DNA from 2 places in the Demetria terragena DSM 11295 genome. Region 2 is predicted to be linked to the other one. Evidence: predicted binding sites of a transcription regulator. Region 2 holds the regulator's gene; the other holds the start of a gene.
What was found. Region 2 encodes LexA, which represses DNA repair genes until DNA is damaged. Its sites were predicted from a motif close to TCGAACANNTGTTCGA; they were not measured.
Positions count from the first base shown of each region.

Region 1: the regulator LexA is predicted to act here: its motif matches at 3,347-3,362, upstream of F562_RS20415 (HNH endonuclease signature motif containing protein).

Region 1 is NZ_AQXW01000004.1:2,493,036-2,504,111, forward strand. It holds gene F562_RS0116280 (geranylgeranyl reductase family protein) at 1-829, opposite strand, end outside; gene F562_RS19675 (phosphotransferase enzyme family protein) at 883-1,794, shown strand; gene F562_RS20415 (HNH endonuclease signature motif containing protein) at 1,849-3,294, opposite strand; gene F562_RS0116295 (zinc metalloprotease) at 3,593-4,786, shown strand; tRNA gene F562_RS0116300 (tRNA-Lys) at 4,849-4,921, opposite strand; gene F562_RS0116305 (acetolactate synthase large subunit) at 4,992-6,551, opposite strand; gene F562_RS0116310 (nuclear transport factor 2 family protein) at 6,551-6,880, opposite strand; gene F562_RS0116315 (DEAD/DEAH box helicase) at 6,958-9,498, shown strand; gene treY (malto-oligosyltrehalose synthase) at 9,516-11,076, shown strand, end outside.
Region 2 is NZ_AQXW01000004.1:689,446-700,521, forward strand. It holds gene F562_RS0107390 (DUF6891 domain-containing protein) at 1-294, shown strand, start outside; gene serA (phosphoglycerate dehydrogenase) at 291-1,499, opposite strand; gene F562_RS18420 (HD domain-containing protein) at 1,525-2,133, opposite strand; gene F562_RS0107405 (hypothetical protein) at 2,180-2,545, opposite strand; gene F562_RS0107410 (rhodanese-like domain-containing protein) at 2,564-2,968, opposite strand; gene F562_RS18425 (cupin domain-containing protein) at 2,965-3,441, opposite strand; gene F562_RS0107420 (metallophosphoesterase family protein) at 3,607-4,374, opposite strand; gene F562_RS0107425 (vitamin B12-dependent ribonucleotide reductase) at 4,456-7,353, opposite strand; gene nrdR (transcriptional regulator NrdR) at 7,432-7,920, opposite strand; gene F562_RS18430 (LysM peptidoglycan-binding domain-containing protein) at 8,168-8,557, opposite strand; gene lexA (transcriptional repressor LexA) at 8,846-9,565, shown strand; gene F562_RS0107445 (Sir2 family NAD-dependent protein deacetylase) at 9,540-10,379, opposite strand; gene F562_RS0107450 (LysR family transcriptional regulator) at 10,937-11,076, shown strand, end outside.

The DNA.
Region 1 (11,076 bases), 1.8 Mb from region 2:
CGCCCATCGGCAAGAGCGCCGAGGTGGGGAGGCGCAATTCGTCGCCGAGCCCAAACTCCGCGCGTCGCTGCTTGGCGTAGTGCGCCATCAGCGGCTTCACCGCAATGTCGGCCGGACGCTTAGAGGTGGCGAGGGTTCCGACGCCGAGATTGATCTCACCGGAGCCAGCTCCGAGCGGGAAAATCCAGCCGTAGCCGGACAGAATCTTGTCGTCCTCGTCGCGCAACTCCAGGTGGGAACTGATCCACGGGTCGTCGGCTTTGGTCGACGTGAGGTACGAGCGGCCTGCGACGGCATACACGGTGTCACGGTGCCACTCACGGCCGAGCTTCTTGCCCAAGGTAGAGCGCACCCCATCGGCGACGATGAGAGTGCGGCACTCGATTTCGCGTCCGTCCTTGAAGATGACGGCGCTCACCCGGTCGCCGTCCATGCGTACGTCGGTGGCGCGTGCGCCGTCGATCGCGGTAGCGCCCGCCTTGATTGCGGTGGTGCGCAGGTGGTCGTCCAGCTCGGTACGCGGAACGGCGCTGCCCCAGTCGGGAAGGGTTCCGCCGGGCCACGGCAGCTGGAGCGTTTGGCCAAAACCGTGCGCCCGCAGGCCTTGACTGGTGGTGTGGGCGCGCAGCCAGTCCTCCAGGCCGAGCGCCTGCAGTTCGCCGATCGCGCGAGGAGTCAATCCATCGCCGCAGGTCTTGTCGCGGGGAAAGACCGCAGCGTCGGCGAGGATGACCTCAAGGCCCAAGCGTGCCGCCCAGGCTGCCGCCGCTGATCCGGCGGGGCCTGCGCCGATGACCAGGATGTCGGTACGCATGGGGGTTTCACTCACCCCGGCATTCTGCCAAGCCGGTGCTCCGGACCTGATTGGGGTTGGATTGCGAGATGGAACCGGAGATGTTGTGGGAGGACGCCGAGCCGAAGAGCGCGTTGACGGAGCGCTTTGGCTTTGCGTCCGCAAGGGACGCGACGCGTTGGGCGCAGGGGCTGCTCGCGATGGGCTATGGGCTGGAGCTTCGGTCCGCGGAGCGGCTGGTGATCAGTCAGCACAACCTCATGGTGTGGGTGACGACGAGCGGCGGCGCGCGGCTGATCGTCAAGATCTGTGGCGAGCTCTCCCAACACGCCAGTCTGTATGCCAGCGGCGGCCTCGTGCGTTGGCTTGCCGACCGCGGACAGCCCGTGGCCGCACCCGTGCTCGCCCACGGCGAGCATCAGGTTGAGCGCGACGGCTTCTCGGTTGGCGTGCATCCGGTGTTGCCCGGTCGATTGCTCGACGCGAGCGATCCGGCGCAGGTGCGGGCTGCAGGGAAGGCGCTCGCCTCACTCCACCTGATGCTTGCGCAATGGACCGACACGGAGGCTTTCCGGACCGCTGGTGCGCAGCGGCCGATAACGTTCGCGGTTCCGGACCAGGTGGCGCAGGCTAAACCCGACCTGGTCGCACGGGTACGTGACCTGAGCGCCGACGTGCCCGACCTTCCGAAGCAGCTGGTACACGGCGACTTCCGTGCCGCGAACCTCTTGGTCGAGGGCGGCCAGATCAGTGGGATTCTCGACTTCGAGGACGCCCGACTCGATGCCGCAGCGGTCGACCTCGCCCAGTCGATGTGCACCATCGGGACGTGGTTTCACGACTGGGCGCCGGTTCCTCAGGACGTGCGAGTTGCGTATCTGCAGGCCTATGAGTCGGTACGCCCACTCACCGACGCCGAACGCCAGTGGCTGACGCCGTTGGTCGGCTGGATGATGCTCGGTCTTGGCTGGCCAGATGAGGCGGCGATCGTGATGGCGTAGAAAACGGTCGCGTGCTGCGCCAGTCGGATAGCACGTGACGAGACCGGTTCTTGGCTAGGCGGCGTGGGTGTCGCGGGTGGTTTTGGTCATTTGGCTGGGGGTGAGGTTCCAGGTGATGTGGGTGTTGTTGTTGGTCGCGGTGTAGCCGTTGCGGTGGACGATGGTGTGGTGTCGGGGACAGAGCAGGGCCGAGTTGTGGAGTGATGTTTTTCCGCCGGCGTGCCAGGGTGTGAGGTGGTGGACTTGGCACCAGGTGGGTGGCCGATCACATCCGGGGAAGGTGCAATGTTGGTCGCGTTGGATGACGGCGGCGCGTTGGCCGGGGGTGACTAGTCGGCGTTCTCGGCCGAGGTCCAGGGGTTGGCTTTCGGATCCCAGGATCATGGGCAGGATGGTCGCGTCGCACGCGATTTGTCGGATGGTGTGCGCTTCCAGGGCCTGACCGGTGTGGGTGGTGCCGAATCCTTGGAGTGTTCCGGCGAGTTCGTCATATCCGATGGTGATGGTCAGGCGGGTGGTGCCGCTGGTGGGCACGGTCGGGTCGGTGTCGATGAGTTCTGTTGCGCGGGTGATGAGCAGCATGAGGGCGTCCGCGCGGCGTTTGGCTGGGGTCCGGTGATCGGGGGTCCTGGTTGTTTCGCTGGTGTGGCGGTGGTGCACGTTGTCGCAGCAGGTGTTCCCCGGGGCTGGTGCGGACAGCGCGTCGATCGCGTGCCGGACTTGTGCGGCGTGCAGCGGGGTGAGGTCAGCGGTCAGGCGGGTCATGCCGTGGGGCAGGTGACTCCAGGTCACGGTTTCGACTGATTCCAGCCGTTCGTCCGCCTCGCGTAGGAACGTTTCATCGGCGTAGGTCGCGATGACACGGGTGGTGAGTTCGCGGATGTGGCGGGCCCCGGCACCAGGGTCCAGGGCCAGGAAGTGTTCGAACACCTCATCGCGGGTGCCGGCGGGCAGCACCGGCATGATTTTGTCGATTTCCCGGAGTGCGGTCCGCGCGGCGGGAACGCCGACTCTGCCGGTCATCAATGCTTCGGCCAGGACGGTGTTGCGTGGTTGGGTGCAGGCGGTCGCAACGGTAGCGATCCGGCTGGCGTGTGTGGGTTCCAGACCCGGCACGGCAGGGCGAGGACCCTGCTCACCACTGGTGGCCACGGCCATCTCAGTGCCCGTGGTGTCCACGTCGGGTTCATCGAATGGCGTCAGCGGGCCGGATCGCTGCCGAGCCTGGCCTAAGAGAGCTCCGACGGGTTCACCGGCGGCCAGACGCGAAACCCATTGAGTGGGGTTGCCAGCGGTGGATTCATTGATCAGACCGCGGGTGAGTGCGTCAGCGACCGCAGCAATGACCGCGGCCTCGCACAGTTGCATCGTCGCTAACAGGTCACGGACCAGCGAGGTTAACTCTGGGCCGTGGAGTTGATGAACATGCTCGGGAAGGGCCGCGACATCGGGCAACACCCGAGCAAGATCAGCAGCGACCGCGTGCGCGTCATGGACCATTCCCAACCACCCCCTATTCTCGCCCTCTCAGGACCTCCACCGGATACTCACATCGTACACCTGTTCGAATGCGAATGACAGGGGTTGTGGATAATCGAGCCCCCGAATCAATGCGGCGACAGTGCTGGCGTATATCCGCCATGTCATATTTCCGCCGCGTTCGATCCGCGCGTGACCGCGACGGATGGCCCTAATTTTCAAGAGTCCACGACGTCCGGGAACGTCCATGGCTTCCGGCGTCTCGGTGCCGGCCCCACGCAGGGGCAGGCCCCGTCCTTTAATCGGTGAGGAGATCACCATGAAGACCCGGATCTATAGTGCGGCGGCCGTGAGTTTGCTGGCCGCAGCGGCGTTGAGCACCACGAATTTGACGGCGAGCGCGGGTGAGCGGGCAGCGATCACGCCAGTCTCATCCAGCGCCGTCGAAGTCGACACCGACGGAGACAGCCTTCCAGACAGTTGGGAGACCAACGGCTACGACGCGGACGGTGACGGCGACATCGACGTCGATCTGCCCGCGATGGGCGCGACTCCAGATAAGAAGGACCTCTTCGTCGAAATGGACTACATGTCCGGTCTCCTCGCCAGCACTAACGCGCTGGACCGCATCGTGACCTCGTTCGCTGAGGCACCGGTCGCTAACCCCGACGGCACCACGGGCGTACGCATCCACCTCGACGCAGGCAGCGCGCGGGGCGAGGCATATGACCTTGGTGGCGGCAACGAAGTGCCCTACGACAGTGTGTTGAGCCCGTACGCGACGGAGACTGCGGCTATCAAGGCCAAGCACTTTGACCCGAAGCGTAAGCCGATCTTCCACTACATGATCTGGGCGGATTCCTACCAGTTCGTGAGCGACTGCTCGAGTGGTGTTTCTTTCGGCATTCCCGCTGACACCTTCCTGGTGACCGTCGGGCCGAAGTGCGGCTGGAAGGCCAACGACAACATTAATGCGGGGACCTTCGTCCATGAGTTGGGGCACAACCTCGGCCTGACTCACGGCGGCACGTCTAATGAGAACTACAAGCCGAACTACCTCAGCGTCATGAACTACCGATTCCAATTCACTGGGGTTCCCAGGGCTGATGGCAACGCGCACTGGGGCTATTCGACCGTGGCCCCAGCACCACTGAACGAGTCGCAACTGAACGAGCGAGCTGGCATGGGAGCCGAGGCGGCGGACTTCAAGACGCAATGGGCCTGCCCCAACGGCACAGTGCGGACCACCGCAGGTGCCGCAAGCGGTCCGATCGACTGGAACTGTGATGGCGACGTCGCTGACACCAGCTCAGTGGACACGAATGCGGACCGCAGGCGGTCCGTTCTGACATCGCAGGACAACTGGGAGAACGTGGTGTTTGGCGGCGGCGCCGTTGGTCAGTCATCGGCAGCCGAACGAAACCGGACGAGGACCGCAACGCCCCCAGAGGAACTGACGGTGCACGACTGGCGTGAGATGCAGAAGGATCACGATCACGATCACCAGCACTGAAGACAGAGGTGGTGGTGTGAGCGCGTTGTATGGAGCTCGCTCACACCACCACTTTCACAAAGTGGGCCCCGTGGGACTCGAACCCACAACCTACGGATTAAAAGTCCGCAGCTCTGCCAATTGAGCTAGGGGCCCAGATTGGTGCGGCGCCCACTGTATCCGCGCGAGCGGCTGCCGACCCAACCGGTCCGGGTTGAGCGCCGGATCAGAGGACCGCCTCAATGAGGTGCGGGCCCGGCTCCGCTAGTGCGCGTTCGAGCTCAGTGGTGAATTCCTCTGCGGTCGTAGGGCGTACGGCGGGCACGCCAAACCCCTGTGCGATCGAGACGAAGTCGAGGTCAGGCCGACTCAGATCGAGTTGGGAGAGTGCCTTCGGGCCAGACCCATCAGCACCGACGCGCTGCAGCTCCATGTTGAGGATGGCGTAGGACCGGTTGTTGAAGATCACCGTGACGACGTCGAGCTCTTCGCGGGCCATGGTCCATAGCGCTTGAATCGTGTAAAGGGCCGATCCGTCGGCCTGCAACGCCAACACCTTTCGATCAGGACAGGCCACGGCCGCGCCCACCGCAACAGGCAGACCCTGTCCGATGGCGCCGCCGGTCAGGGTGAGCCAGTCGTGCCGCGGGGCGCCGACGGTCATCTGGGGCAGTCCGAAGCCCGCCGTATTTGCTTCGTCCGACACGATCGCGTTTTTCGGGAGCAACGCCCCGATCGCCTGGGACACCGATTCGGCCGTCAGATCGCCGCTTGGGCGCTCGGGACGAGACGCCTCCTGAGCGGTGTAGGTCTCCGGCGCCTCGATGGCGTCCACCACTGAGGTGAGCGCGGCGACCGCGTCGGCGTCCGGCGGCGCGAGGTGATGAACGGTGCAGCCCTCAGACACTAGGTCGCTGGGCAGGTCTGGGTAGGCAAAGAACGACGCCGGGTGCGGGGCATCCACGAGCACGAGGTGGCGCACCTCGGCGAGCGCACCGGCAGCCGCCTCAGCGAGGTACGGCAACCGCCCGACCGCAGGCAACCCCGCGCCCCGGGCGATCCGGGTGGGGAACGTCTGGGCCAACAGGCGCGCACCGGTCGCCTCGCGGAGGCGACCGGCGAGGATGAGTGGCGCCTCGAGCGTCGCGGTGCCACCTAGCAAGAACATTGTCGGCTCGCCTGAGCGCAGCGCCGCGGCAACCGCGTCAACCACTCTCGAGTCGGGCGCGGCAGCGTTCGTGGGCTCCTTCGGCGGGGCAGGCGTGCCGCCCTCGGTCCAGGACACATCGGCGGGCAGGATCAGGGTCGCCACCTGACCGGGCGGGCCCGACGCAGCAGCGACGGCCTCAGCGGCGTCCGTGCACAGTTCGGCGGTCGAAGCGCTTGTACGCACCCAGGGCGACACATTCGCCGCGACCGTCTCGATGTCGGACTGCAGCGGGGCGTTGTACTGCCGGTGGTAGGTCGCGTGGTCGCCGACGATGTTGACGACGGGGGACTGTCCCTTGCGCGCGTTGTGCAGGTTGGCCAGGCCGTTCCCGAGGCCAGGCCCGAGGTGCAACAGGGTGGCGGCGGGCTTCCCGGCCATCCGGGCATACCCATCGGCGGCGCCGGTGGCCACGCCTTCAAAGAGGGCCAACACCGCACGCATCTCGGGCGCGGAGTCGAGGGCGGCGACGAAGTGCATCTCCGAGGTCCCCGGGTTGCTGAAGCAGGTCGTGACTCCGGAGTCGACCAAGGTGCGCATCAAGGCCTGCGCCCCATTCAGGTCCTCACCTGTGCCCATTAGCCCTCCCGAATCGTCATGCGGGCGATCTTGCCCTCGTCGATGCGGAAGGTGAACGCCGATCGCCCGTTGGCGTGTGTGCTGCGCCAGTCACCGATCACCGTGACCTCGACACCGTTGTCGGTGACTTCCTCGGGGGTGAGAGTTCCGGTCGCGCCGATGAACTCGCCGTCGCTCCAGCCCTTAATGGCCTCACGCCCCGAAAAGACCCGCCCCCAGTCGTCCACGGCGCCGCGGTCGGTGAAGGCGTCAAGGAAGCCTTGTTCGTCATGGCGGTTGACCGTCTCAATGAACGACAACACCGGCTCAGGGATGGTCAGGTCGGCCACAGCAACTCCTCAGGTGAAATGCACCATGTCTGGACGATCAGTCCATCACGGGACAGGTGCGAGACAATGGGCGGGCCATGACCTCACTTGCTGCCCGGATCCCCAGCCCGCCCGATGCCGATTCCCTCTATGAGGCTTTCGGAGAATGGGCCGCTGACACGGGCCTGACGTTGTACCCGCATCAGGACGACGCGATCATCGAACTGGTCGGCGGCGCGAACGTCATTCTGGCCACACCGACGGGCAGCGGGAAGTCGCTGGTGGCGACGGCCGCACACTTCGCGGCGCTCGCCCACGACACCGTGTCGTTCTACACCGCGCCTATCAAGGCGTTGGTCAGTGAGAAATTCTTCGCCCTGTGCGAACAGTTCGGTGCCGACAACGTCGGAATGCTCACCGGCGACGCTGCCGTCAACGCCGATGCACCGATCATCTGTTGTACGGCCGAGGTCCTGGCCAATATTGCCCTCCGCGAGGGACGGTCGGCCGATATTGGGCTGGTCGTCATGGACGAGTTCCACTTCTACTCCGAGCCCGACCGTGGGTGGGCCTGGCAGGTGCCGCTGCTGGAACTACCGCAGGCGCAGTTCTTGCTGATGTCAGCGACACTCGGCGACGTCAAGAGGTTCGAGGAAGACCTCACCCGGCGCACCGGCCGCCCCACTGCGACGGTGGCAACCGCCGAACGTCCGGTCCCGCTGTCTTTCACCTACGCGATGACACCGCTGCACGAGACGCTGGAAGAGTTGCTCACCACCCACCAGGCGCCAGTCTACGTCGTCCACTTCACCCAGGCCGCCGCGCTGGAACGCGCCCAAGCACTGATGAGCCTCAACGTGACCTCGAAGGACGAAAAGGCGAAGATCGCTGAGCTGATCTCCGAGTTCCGATTCTCTGCCGGCTTTGGCAAGACCCTCAATCGCTTGGTACGACACGGGATTGGCGTCCATCACGCGGGAATGCTGCCCAAATACAGACGCCTGGTCGAGACCCTCGCGCAAGCCGGGCTGCTCAAGGTGGTGTGCGGTACGGACACCCTGGGCGTCGGCATCAACGTGCCGATCCGCACGGTGGTGTTCACCGGGCTCACGAAGTTCGACGGATCACGCCAGCGTCTACTCAAGGCGCGCGAGTTTCACCAGATTGCGGGTCGGGCGGGGCGAGCTGGCTACGACACCAGCGGTTCGGTCGTGGTGCAGGCGCCCGAATACGCCATCGAAAACGCCCGCGCGTTGGCCAAGGCGGGCGACGACCCGAAGAAGCAGCGCAAGGTGCAACGCAAGAAGGCACCCGAAGGCTTCGTGAACTGGTCCGAGGACACCTTCGAGAGGTTGGTCTCCGCTCAGCCTGAGGCGCTGCAGTCACGCATGCGAGTAACGCACTCCATTTTGCTCAATGTCATTGCCCGCGAAGGCGATCCATTCGCTGCGATGCGCAGTCTCCTCCGCGACAACCATGAGGACGCCCGCCGTCAGGCGCGACTCGCGCGCAAGGCGATCACCCTGTTCCGCGAACTGCTGGCTGCGGGCGTGGTGGAGAAATTGCCGGTGCCCGAAGCCAACGGACGACAGATCCGCCTGACGGTCGACCTGCAGGACAACTTCGCGCTAAACCAGCCACTCGCCCCCTTTGCCTTGGCCGTTCTCGATGTCCTTGACCCGGAGTCGGAGACTTTTGCTAGGGACGTGGTCTCGGTGATCGAAGCAATCCTCGATGACCCGCGCCCTGTTCTCATGGCGCAGCGACACAAGGCCCGTGGTATCGCCATCGGTGAGATGAAGACCGACGGGATGGAGTACGAGGACCGGATGGAGGCCCTCGAAGAAATCACCTGGCCGCAGCCTTTGGCTGAGTTGCTCGAGGCGACCTTCGAGACCTACCGCAGCGGGCAGCCGTGGGTGGCTGACAACGATCTTTCGCCCAAGACCGTCGTCCGCGAGATGTATGAAAACGCTTGGACCTTCGGCGATCTCATCAAACAGTACGAGTTGGCCCGCTCTGAGGGCATTGTTCTGCGCTATCTCACGGATGCGTACCGCACGCTGCGGCAGACCGTGCCAGATCGCCACCGCACCGAAGAACTCGACGACCTCATCGAATGGCTAGGGGAAACCGTTCGACAGACTGACTCCAGCTTGCTCGATGAGTGGGAGGCGCTGTCCCACCCTGGCGAAGCTGACGACCAGACGCGGATCGAGCCGAAGAAGGGACCCGCGTACAGCTCGACCGCCGGATTCCGAGTTCAGGTGCGCAACGCCATGTTTCGCCGGGTCCAGTTGGCGGCACGCCACGACATCCACGAACTCGCAGCGCTCGATCGATCGGCCGCGACAGCGACGGATCCGCCCACCGAGATCGTCATGGACGAGTCTGCCTGGCATGAAGACATTTCCGCTTACGAAGCCGAGCACGACGAGATGGGTACGGGATCCTCGGCCCGTGGCCCAGCGCTGTTGCGCATCGACAAGAAACCCGACGTGTGGGAGATCCGACAAGTCATCGAGGACCCCGAAGGCGATGGCGACTGGGGCATCGATGCTCAAGTTCCCCTGGCCGCTAGCGACGAGGTCGGCACCGCCATCGTGGTGGTGCTGGGCCTCAACCGACTCGACGCCTGACGTGATGAGGTAGACGAATGAACTTCGCGAGCACCTACCGCCTGCAACTGCATGGTGGCTTTACCTTCGCGGACGCCCAAGCACAGGTGCCCTACCTCGCCGACCTCGGAGCGAGCCATCTCTACCTCTCGCCCATTTTGCAGGCCGTGCCTGGATCGCAGCATTGCTATGACGTGCTCGACCACACGCGCATCAATGAGGAGCTCGGCGGCGAGGTCGGATTCCGGGCACTGGTCGCGGCGGCTCGGCAGCACGATCTGGGCGTTGTGGTGGACGTCGTACCCAACCACATGGCGTTCGTTGCCCCCGAGTCAGGCAATCGGCAGGTATGGGAGGTGCTGCGCGACGGACGAGACGCCTCGACCGCGACCTGGTTCGACATTGACTGGAAGGCCGGTGGCGGACGAATTGGCCTGCCCGTGCTGGGAGAACCACTGGCTGACGTTTTGGCTCAAGGGCAGATCACCCGAGGCGAGCTTGATGGTGAGCCCGTCGTGCGGTATTTCGATCACGTCTTTCCCCTGGCGCTCGGAAGCGAGTCCACGACGGAGATCTCTGAGATTCTCAACCGGCAGCACTATCGGCTGACCTCGTGGCGTGAGAAGGATGACGTTCTCAACTACCGGCGCTTCTTCGAGGTCGATGGTCTGATCGCCGTCCGCGTAGAGCGTCCCGAGGTCTTCGAGCAGACGCACGCCCTCCTGCTCGCGCTCCACCGCGAAGGTCTGATCGATGGTTTCCGCATCGATCACCCCGACGGTTTGGCTGACCCGACGGGCTACTTGGAGCAACTCACGGCCGCGTGCGAGCCAGAGACGCCGATCTGGGTTGAGAAGATTCTGGAAGGTCAGGAGCGACTACCCCGTCGCTGGCAGACCAGCGGGACGACCGGATACGACGCTCTCCGAGTCGTTCAAGCGGCCCTCACCGATCCAGAGAGCGCAGACGTCTTGGATGAGACCTGGGCTGCTACCGGTGGCGAGCCCGACTTCTCGGTGGTGGTGGCCGAGGCCAAACGGCAGGTCGTCGAACAGTCACTGGCGCCAGAAGTCGAACGGTTGACCCGTCGTGCACGCGAAGCACTTCCTGACCTCGACCCGGAGCGGTTGCACGACGCGGTGGTCGAGGTGCTCCTCGGAGGCGAGGTCTATCGGGCGTACGTACGCCCGGAGCACCATGTCGGAGCGACCGCGCGCAAACGTCTGGCAGAAGCGTTTGGCGCGGCTTTTGACTCCCGTCCGGACCTCATCGCGGAGATCGACGCGCTCCTCCCGCTGGCGATCATGGCCGAGGACGCGGACCAAGTCGATGGGGGTGAGGCTGCGGCCACCGACTTCGGCATTCGTATGCAGCAGACGTGGGGACCGGTCATGGCCAAGGGAATTGAGGACACCTCGTTCTATCGCTGGCATCGACTGACCGCGCTCAACGAAGTCGGAAGCGACCCGACCGTGGTGGCTGACGCCTCACCGAATCTCATGCATGACTGGGCCCGTGCCAATGCCGAGTCCTGGCCGCGCACGATGACCACACTGTCAACCCACGACACCAAACGCAGTGAGGATGTGCGCGCCCGCA
Region 2 (11,076 bases):
ATCGAGCTTGGCGCCGACATCAAGGGATACGTCTTTGCCACTGCCAACGACGCCGCCGAGTTGATCCTTGAAGGCCAACTGCGACTGACGTACGGAATCTTCGCCGAGAGTGGAATCGACCTCGGCGAGGCCGCACACCGAGTCCGCGAGGTGTTGGACAGACAGGGACTACCCGTCTTGGCACATGACGACGAGGCGCAGCAGGTGCTCATCGGGCCACTGCTCTACGAGGTGCCCTATCACGGCCACCGACTGCACGAATATGCCGAGCCGGAGCCCGACACAGACCACTAACCGTCGATGACCCGCAACCGAATGGTCTCCGGCATGGCTCGCAACTCATCGAGCACGCCGTCGGACAACCCGGTCGACACGTCGGTCACCACATAGCCCGTCTGCGCGCGGGTATTGAGCATCTGGCCGTCGATGTTGACCTCGTGCTGCGCCATCACGCTGTTGACCTTGGCCAGCACCCCAGGAGTATTCACGTGAAAGTGAATCAGGCGCCGCTCGCCGCCCCGGGACGGCAAGTTGAGCGAGGGCATGTTGACGTTGAGTGTCGTCGTGCCGTGCAGAACGTAGTCGCGCAACTTGCCGGCCACGAAGCGACCGATGTCCTCCTGGGCTTCCTCGGTCGACCCACCAATGTGCGGGGTGAGCACGACGTTGGGGATGCCCTGCAGTGGGGAGGCAAAAGCGTCTCCCCGACGCTTTGGCTCATCCGGAAAGACATCGACAGCGGCGCCAGCGATGTGACCCGACAGAAGATTCTCCCGAAGGGCTTGGTAGTCGACCACGAAGCCGCGCGAAAGATTGAGGAACAGGGACCGTCGGCGCATCCGGGCAAACTGCTCGGCGCCAAAGAACCCGGCATTGCCGTCCCGGCCATCAACGTGAAGGGTGATGACCTCGGCCACCTCCAGCAACTCGTTGAGACTGGAGCACCGAGTGGCGTTGCCGAGGGACAACTTGTCATCGGTGTCGTAGAAGTAGACCTGCAAGCCCAACATCTCGGCCACCACGGACAGTTGAGAGCCGATGTTGCCGTAGCCGACGATGCCCAGCTTGCGGCCGCGGATCTCATGACTGCCCTTGGCGTTCTTGTCCCACACGCCTTCGTGCAGCGAACGGTCTTTTTCGGTGAGCCGTCGCGCCATCAGAATGATCTCGGCGATCGCCAACTCCACGACCGATCGGGTATTGGAGAAGGGTGCGTTGAATGCGGGGATGCCCCGACTCGCGGCCGATGCGAGGTCGATCTGATTGGTGCCGATACAGAACGCGCCGATCGCCTTCAGATCAGGTGCGTGGTCGAGGACCCGGTCGGTGATCTCGGTCTTGGATCGAATCCCGACGAGGTCGACGCCTGCGATGGATTCGATCAGTTCGTCCTCGCTCAACGCACCAGACCGCGTCTCGACATCGACACCGGCCTCTGCCAGGAGTCGCTCGGCCAGTGGGTGGACGCTTTCCAGAAGTAATGCCTTCACAGGCGGCATTGTCTCAACAGGGCCGCTCGCACCCTCAGGGGTGTCCGCGAGACGGAAGGTCATCGCGATCCACGGCGTCCCGATCCGCGAGTTCGGAGCGAACGTTCGCACGGGCCTGCGCCTCCCAGTGGTCGCGTCCGTAACGGGTGGCAAACAGAAATTCTCGGTCCAGCAGGTCGGTTAGGAGTGCCGCCCGGCCTGCCCGAAAATCTTGTTCCGGGAGCCACGAGTACTCGTACCGAACTCCCGTCACATAACGCGCATAGCGCTGCGGCGGTGCAGCCAAGATCGCCAGATCCGCGTCGAGCAATACCGCCGCGGCCTCATCTCCGCTTGCCGCACGGTGGTCGTACGTCGACCGCACCAGATCGGCGACGCGGCGCGCCTGCGCCTCGGGTCGGTGTCCGCCAAGGGCGGCGTACGCCCACTGGGCGGACGCCTCTTCGTTACTGACCGCGCCGCCGGGCTCGGTGCGGTAGACCACGTCGTGGAAGAACGCCGCCAGCCGAATCACCTCAAGGTCGGCCAAGCCCAACGGGTGGACGGCGACGATCTCGTCGATTCGTTCGAGGACCTCACGCAGATGCTCGACGTTGTGATATCCCCGTGCCGGCGAGGCATAAGCCGAGACCACTCGCGCCAACTTCTCAGCGTTCCCGAGCGGCCACCAGGTGGCGAGCTGCTCGAGGTCACCGTCGATAGTTGACCTCAGTGCTCAGCGTGCCGTCGGCGACCGTCAGCTCGATCCGGTCGAGCCGACCACCCTCGGGCTGTGCGCGGAATGGAACGGCCTGCTGGGTGAGGTCCTTACTGAAGGCCTTGCCAGTCGGCAGCGGCCTCCCGTCGCTGGTCAGCTGCACCCGAGACACTTCCTGCTTCTCGGTGAACCAGACCGTACCCAGCACCTCATCCGCATCGCCGCCAAGCCGTTTCACCTCGTGCACGCAGGACCGGCCCACAGCCTCTACGAGCGCAAGGAACGCTTTGGGATCCAAGGGCTCTGTCGGGTCGTCGACCGTGTCGAGTTCCGGCTCACGCCGCTTCCAGAAAGACATGGGTCTTAGCGTACGGGTTCAGGCCACGGGGAGCCCGGCTTGACGCCATGCCCCGAACCCACCGATCACATCGGTCGCCTGGCCAATCCCGATACTGCGCAGCGCGTCTGCGGCAAGCGAGGAGGAGTATCCCTCTTGGCACATCACGATGACTCGCGCGTCGAAGGAGGCCTCCGGAAGTGACGCCTGCTGGCGCGGATCGAATCGCCACTCGAGAACATTTCGCTCCACCAGAATGGGTTTCAACTCCTCGGAGACCTCGCCCTCCGCGTCTCGCTGCGCCTGTGGACGCGTGTCAACGAGAACGGCACGGCCATCGCGCACCTCGGCGTAGGCGTCTTCGGCGGTGATGCGCGCGTACCTCGCGCGGGCCGACGCCAACAGTGCGTCGATGCCGTCAAAGTCGGGCTCGGATTCCGTCACCAACTGTCTCCTTCATCAACGCCGAGCAGCACGAGTCTTTCCTGCTCGATGACGTATCGGTTCATCCCTCGCAGAGCAGGAGCGTACGCGTGAATCGAGGCCGCAAAGGAGCCGCTGCGGTTCACCACATCGTGGATGTGCTTGGCCCCAAACGACCGGCCAGAGCCCTCGGAGAGTTCACGCTCGCGGGGTCCGCCTCCGGCCCAGGTGCTTTCGGTGAGGGTGCCGAGAACCGTGCGGAAAGCGCCACGCGAGCCGACGTGATCGTGCCAGCCGGTGCTCGTACCGGCTGGCCAGCCGATGAGCCAGACCTCGAGCGCATCGGTGCTCTCAAGGCGATGCCAAGAGCGCTCAGGGGAACTCGGGTCGAGGTGTCGCAACAGGTCGCGATCACGAGCGAGGAGCTCAGTCGTGCGAAGCAACTGGTCGGCGTCGAGCAGGGTCGATCGAGCCGGGCTGTGGGTGAGGGTCATGGTCGTACTCCTGGTCAGGGTCTGGTGGCTGGCTGCGCGTGAATCAGCAGCAACAGACCTGGCCCTGCGTCAGGTGAAGATCGAGATGCAAGCGGCGGTGAGCCCACCGAGTCACATAACGCCTTCTAATGCTTTGCATAGGTTTATGTGATCACACGTGGTGGCCTAATGTCCAGCCCCGTCGGGGCGGTCCTCGTTCGGCGTGAAAGCGCGGATCGCGTCCACATCGCTGTTGGCAGCACGGACGTATTCATCAGCCCAGGCTTGGCGGTCTGGGAAGGTCGAACCGTCCACTACCGCGGCGACCGCGGCGTCAATGTCGACCACCGTGTGGCGGAGGGACACATTGCCGTGATCCAGCAGCGCCCAACTTCCACCGGCCCGGCCATATGGCATCCCGATGCTTCCGGGGTTAATCACGAGTCGTCGATCAACGAGCCGAATGAACGGCATGTGGGTATGGCCGCAGACGACCGTGCGGTGATCTTCTGGCAGTTCCGAGAACGCGGCGGCCCACCGGCCTAGGGGCGAATCGACGAGCACGAGTTCGTCATCACGCCGCGGACTGCCATGGCAAAAGACCACCGGCCCAAAACCCGCAACTGGCAGGACCAGCGGATGCGGGAGCTCATCGAGTATCCGCACGTGCTCGGCATTCATTTGAGACGCAGCCCACGGCGTGACGTCAGGCGCTTCGATGGCCTCGCCGCGAGCCATCGCGACCAGTTCACGATCGGCGTTGCCCCTGACCATGCGTAACCGACCGCCTTCGGCCGCGAGACGGTCGAGCACCGGGACTGGCTGCGGGCCAGAGGCAAGATCGCCCGTCACGACCACGAGATCGGCTGCGCGAACGTCAGGTTCATCCAGGACGGCTTCCAGGATGGGCAGCACACCGTGCACATCGGACAGGACCGCGACCGTGGAGATCATGCAGCCATCATCGCGGCTGCTCCAACGGCTGTGGGGGCCGCCCAAAGATCGGGCGGCCCCCACAGTGCATCCGGTTGGCTGTCAGCTGCAGCCGCTGGTGGAGCCGCAGCCCTCGCAGACGTAGCACGATCCAGCTGGGCGCATCTTGGTGCCGCAGGTCATGCACATGGGCGCGTCGGCGGCCTTGCCCTGGAATCTCTCCATCAGCTCAGCCGACGAATGGATTTCCGCGGAGACCTCGCGGGCATCTGCTGCACCGGCACCGGACTGGTCTGCGGGCTCCTGCTCCTTCTTCTTGGTCGCCGGAGCAACCGACTGGGAGAAGCCCTCCAACTCATCCGCATAGTCGTCACCGGACTCGCCGTCAGAGCCACTGGTTGGCTCGGCATAGGAGCCTGTTTCGAGCTGTCGAGCCCGCTCATCGGCGGTATGGATGCCCATGAACGAACGCGTCTCGAAGTCAAGGTGATCCAGTGCCAACCGGCGGAAGACGTAGTCCATGAGCGACTGCGCCATGCGCACGTCCGGGTCGTCCGTCAGGCCAGCCGGCTCGAAGCGCAGGTTGGTGAACTTCTCGACATAGGTCTCCAGCGGCACGCCGTACTGGAGACCGACTGATAGCGCGATGGAGAAGGCGTCCATCACACCGGCGAGTGTCGATCCCTGCTTCCCGAACTTCAGGAAGATCTCGCCCAGGTCCCCGTTCTCATAGCTCGAGGCCGTCAGATAACCCTCGGCACCGCCCACTGCGAACGACGTCGTCTGGCTCTGCCGACGCTTCGGCATGCGCTTGCGGATCGGGCGATACTCGATCACCGTGTCGACCTTGGCCGCGGCCGCTTCGGCGGCAGACTTCTTGTCCTTGGCCGTGGACCCGCCATCAGACAGCGGCTGACCGACCTTGCAGTTGTCGCGGTACACGGCCAACGCCTTGAGGCCGCGCTTCCATCCCTCGAGGTGAACTTCGGCAATCTCCTCGACCGTGGCGTCCTCAGGAAGGTTCACCGTCTTGGAGATCGCTCCCGACAGGAAAGGCTGGGTCGCGGCCATCATGCGAACGTGGCCCATCGGTGAGATCGCGCGCTCGCCCATGGCGCAGTCGAAGACCTCGTAATGTTCCTTCTTCAGGCCAGGTGCATCAATGACGTGGCCCTTCTCCGCGATGTGCTCGACAATCGCTTCGATCTGCTCGGTCTGGTAGCCCATCTTCTTCAAGGCGCGCGGGATCGTCTGGTTCACGATCTGCATCGAGCCGCCGCCCACCAATTTCTTGAACTTCACCAAGGAGAAGTCCGGTTCGATACCGGTGGTGTCGCAGTCCATCATGAAGCCGATGGTCCCGGTCGGCGCGAGGACCGAAGCCTGTGCGTTACGGAAACCGTTCTCGTCGCCAATCGCGACGACATCGGACCAGGCCTTGGTCGCCGCTCGGTGGATGGCGGTGTCCATCGAGTCAAGGGGACGCACGTCGTCGTTGGCGGCCTGGTGCTTGCGCATCACGCGGTTGTGGGCCTCGGCGTTACGGGCGTAGCCGGCATAGGGACCAACCACCCCAGCCAACTCGGCGGAACGCTTGTAGGCGGTACCGGTCATCAAGGAGGTAATCGATGCCGCCAAGGCGCGACCGCCCTCGGACTCATAGCCGTGCCCAGTTGCCATCAACAGCGCGCCGAGGTTGGCATAGCCGATACCAAGCTGGCGGTAGTCGACGGTGGTCTTCCCAATGGACTCGGTCGGGAAGTCCGCGAAGCAGATCGAGATATCCATGGCCGTGATGACCAACTCGACCGTCTTGGCGAAGGTCTGCTCGTCAAAGGTGTCATCCTCGCGCAGGAACTTCAGCAAGTTGAGCGAAGCGAGGTTGCAGGACGAGTTATCCAGGCTCATGTATTCAGAGCAGGGATTCGAGGCAGTGATTCGCCCAGACTCAGGATTGGTGTGCCAGTCGTTGATCGTGTCGTCGTACTGGACGCCTGGGTCGGCGCACTCCCAAGCAGCACGGTTGATCTTGTCGAAAAGGGTGCGGGCGTCGACTTCTTCGATGACTTCGCCGGTGCCACGCGCCCGCAAACCGAACGTCGTGCCGTTCTCGACGGCCTTCATGAACTCGTCGCTGACCCGAACGCTGTTGTTGGCGTTCTGGTACTGAACCGAGGTGATGTCCGCGCCACCGAGGTCCATATCGAACCCAGCGTCGCGCAGCGCCCGGATCTTGTCTTCCTCGCGCGCCTTGGTGTCAATGAACTCTTCGATGTCGGGGTGATCGACATCGAGCACGACCATCTTGGCCGCGCGGCGAGTGGCTCCGCCGGACTTGATCGTCCCCGCTGACGCATCGGCACCCCGCATGAAGGACACCGGGCCAGAGGCCGTCCCACCAGAGGACAGCAACTCCTTGGACGACCGGATTCGCGACAGGTTCAGGCCAGCGCCCGAGCCGCCCTTGAAGATGAAGCCTTCTTCTCGATACCAGTTCAAGATCGAGTCCATCGAGTCATCGACCGCCAGGATGAAGCACGCCGAAACCTGTTGTGGGCTCTTCGTGCCTACGTTGAACCACACCGGGCTGTTGAACGCGAACACCTGGTGCAGCAGCATCCAGGTCAGTTCGTGTTCAAAGACCTCGGCGTCGTCCTCAGTCGTGAAATAGCCGTACTCCCGACCAGCCTTGACATAGGTCAACACGACCCGGTCGATGAGCTGCTTCAGGCTGCGCTCACGCACGTCGGTACCCAAGGCACCGCGGAAGTACTTGGTCGTGACGATCGTCGAGGCGTTGACCGACCAGAAATCGGGGAACTCCACCCCACGCTGCTCGAAGATCGTCTCGCCGGTCTTCCAGTTCTGCTGGATGACGTCGCGCGCCTGCCAGGTCACCTCGTCGTAGGGGTGAACTCCTGGGGTGGTGAAGATGCGCTCGATCTTCAGGCCTTTGCCCTTGCGACGCGCCTGTGACGCAGCGCTGGTCGTCTCGGTCATGACGACTATCCCTTCATAAAAATCGAATCTCGGTCAGACGCGAGTACGACGCCCTCGCGCGGGGCCTGTTGTCTCGAACTAGCCCGGCGGTCCGTCTGAACTCGGCTCAATGCCGACCGCAGGACGCTCCGCGCGCAGCACCGTGATGGCTGCCTCGAAGTCCTCGGTGGATTCAAAGGCCTGATAGACGGAGGCGAACCTCAGGTAGGCAACCTCGTCGAGCTCTCGCAACGGGCCAAGAATCTCCAGGCCAACGTCGTGGGCATCGATCTCGGCCATGCCCTTGGCACGGATCGCTTCTTCAACCCGCTGCGCAAGAAGAGCCAACTCATCTTCGGTCACAGGACGGCCCTGGCATGCCTTGCGCACGCCCACCATCACCTTGTCCCGTGCGAAGGGCTCGCTCGCCCCGGACCGCTTGACCACCGTCAGACTGGCCGTCTCCATCGTGGAGAATCTCTTCCCGCACGACGGACATTGGCGACGTCGTTTGATGTGCGTTCCATCTTCAGAGGTGCGGCTGTCGACGACCCGCGAATCGTCATGACGACAGAACGGACAATGCATCGGCAAACACCTCCTCGGGCGACCACATCCGACTCCACTAGACCCAAAGTCGCCCGGCGGTCCCCCGACGGACGGCCCAACCTGTGGACAATCCTGTGGGTAACTCGTGGATAACGTGGGGACGAGATGTGGACTAGATGTGGACAACTCACAGCCATGTAACTACTAGATATAGCGATCCTAGATCGCGGCACCCCACCACGCAACATTGCCCAGGTCAGTGCGCGTGTCTACCGGATCGGCGCGCCTAGGGCGCCGGGATCTGCAACCTTTGCCCGGTGGACACCTGCGCGGAGTTGAGGTCGTTTGCCAGTTGCAGGTGTGCGATTGCGGCGCTCAGCGGCAACTCGGGAAGACGCTCGCGCGCTACATCAGACAGCGTCTGCCCCGGCCGCACGGTGACATCCTCGGACGCGGTCGGACCGCTCGCCCACGCCGAAACAGCCATGCCGCCCAGGATGGCGATGGCCAGGACCGTCACGAGCAGGGCGCGACGCCCTCGCGCCGTCAAGCGCACTGCGACTGCCGGCAGCGTCGTTGAGGTCGGGCGTGCGGGCACGTCTGAGACCAGGGCGAGATGGCGGCGACGCCGGGGTAGAGCCTGTGGCTGATCGAGCACGGGTGCGAGTGCGCTCATGGAGTCCTCCTGATGCTGTTGCGACGGGTTAACCGAACACCTGTCCGATCGGACGTGCGTACGAGGTATAGCACGTACGTTCGACGTCCACAAGCCGCCGCCATCACGAGAATGACGCGACACTCGCGTCGTACAGGTGTTTGATTGCGTTCGCTGAACTCCATACGCTGTGCTCATAGCGACAAGCCAAGCAGCGACCACCGACAAGCCCGCCGGCAAGCCCGCCGACAACGACTTCCTCGGAAACACCGGTGCCGCAGCAGGACGCCATAGATAAGGACGCCGACGATGGCCAAGATTCACCAGATGCCAGAGCCAGATGGCAAGGCACTGACCACCCGCCAACGCAAGGTGCTGCAGGTCATCCGCAGTTCAATCGACCGGCGTGGATACCCGCCCAGCATGCGGGAGATCGGCGAAGCCGTCGGACTCACGTCGCCGAGTTCGGTGGCGCACCAGCTCACGATGTTGGAGCGCAAAGGCTACTTGCGTCGGGATCCCATGCGACCGCGTGCGATCGAAGTCGTCTCGCCAGGACAACCCAAGCGCGAGCGGGGCTATCGCGGCAAGGCTGCGGCGAGTGCCGAGCTGGACTCGCCAGTCGATGAAACCGGAATCAACGACGAACGGCCAGAGGCCGAGTACGTGCCTGTCGTCGGCCGTATCGCCGCGGGTGGGCCGATTCTCGCCGAGCAAGCCGTCGAAGATGTCTTTCCCCTCCCCCGGCAACTCGTCGGCGAGGGCGATCTCTTTCTGCTCAAAGTCGTCGGCGATTCGATGATCGACGCAGCCATTTGTGATGGCGACTGGGTGGTGGTTCGGCAGCAGCCCAGCGCGAGCAACGGCGACATCGTGGCGGCGATGCTCGATCACGAGGCCACCGTCAAGACGTTCAAGCGGACTGACGGTCAGGTGTGGCTGCTACCGCATAACGAGGCATACGAGCCCATCGACGGGAACGACGCCACGATTCTCGGCAAGGTCACCGCGGTGCTGCGCCGGGTGTGACCGCTGCCACCAGTTGGGTCAGGGTGGCGCCAAGGGGACTCTCGAGTTTGACGGTCGTTTCGGCGTCGGCCCGGGTCACTCCTTGAGTGATGACCGCAACGGGGATCCGTTCACGCGCCGCGAACCGAGCGAAGCGGAAGCCAGACATCACCATCAGGGATGAGCCGAGCACCAGCAGACACGATGACTCGGCCACGGTGTCAAAACACTTCTGCACCAACGGTTTTGCCACGGATTCGCCAAACATGACGACGTCAGGCTTAAGCCTGTCTGAGCGACACACCACACACCTCGCCGTGGCAAAACCGGCCACCTGCTCGTCGGTCAGGAGCACGTCTCCGTCCGGGCGGATCTGTCCGGTCATGGCCTCACGATCGAAGCGCGGATTTGCCTGTCTGAGCCACTCATCCACGGTTGTCCGCGCGTAGGACTCGCCACAATCGACGCAGACCACGGCATCGAGGGAGCCGTGTAATTCGATGATCTCGTCGGCGCCACCTCGCTGATGCAGGCCATCGACGTTCTGGGTGATGATCCCTGTGGTCAGTCCCAAGCGTTGCAGGTCCGCGACGGCACGATGCCCGTCATTGGGTTCGGCGGCCGCGAACCGGGGGTATCCGACGAACGACCTGGCCCAGTAGCGCTGGCGCGCGTGCGGCGAGGCCAGGAGTTCGCTCACCGTCATGGGCGTCACTCGTCGCTCGCCATCGGCACCTCGATAGCCCGGAATGCCGGACTCGGTCGAGAGGCCAGCACCCGAGAGGATGCAGACCCGGCCTTCGGCGACGAGGTCCACCAGCGCAGCCCACTTCACTGGGTCGCCATCTCCTGGCGATGGAAAGGTCGCACACGGCACGACCTCAGTATCTCCGGTGTGGTCTCGACAAGCTCGACCGGCGTAGGTGCGCTCGACCACAACCCACGCCGGTCGAGTAGGCGAGCGCCCCCTTCCCCACGCCGGTCGAGTAGGCGAGCGCCCCAGCGCGAGCCGTATCGAGACCCCGGCGGGTCTCGACAAGCTCGACCAGCGTTAGAGAGCTAGACCGGCGTTGACGGGCCCGACAACAACCCACGCCGGTCGAGTAGGCGAGCGCCCCAGCGCGAGCCGTATCGAGACCCCCGGCAGGTCTCGACAAGCTCGACCGGCGTTAGAGAGCTCGACCGGCGTTAGAGAGCTCGACCACAACCCACGCCGGTCGAGTAGGCGAGCGCCCCAGCGCGAGCCGTATCGAGACCAAGGCAAGAGGTCTCGACAAGCTCGACCGGCGATAACGGCTCGACCGGCGTTAGAGAGCTCGACCGGCTTGGGTGCGCTCAACCGGCGTAGGTGCGCTCAACCTTCCTGGATGGTAAGACAACTAGACTCTGGTCATGATTGATGCTGCCGGGCTGCGCGTCATGCGCGCCATCGCCGATGAGGGTAGTTTCACGGCTGCGGCCACCGCGCTGGGCTATTCACAGCCGGCGGTGTCCCAGATGGTGCGTCGGCTCGAAGAACGCACGGGCACGGT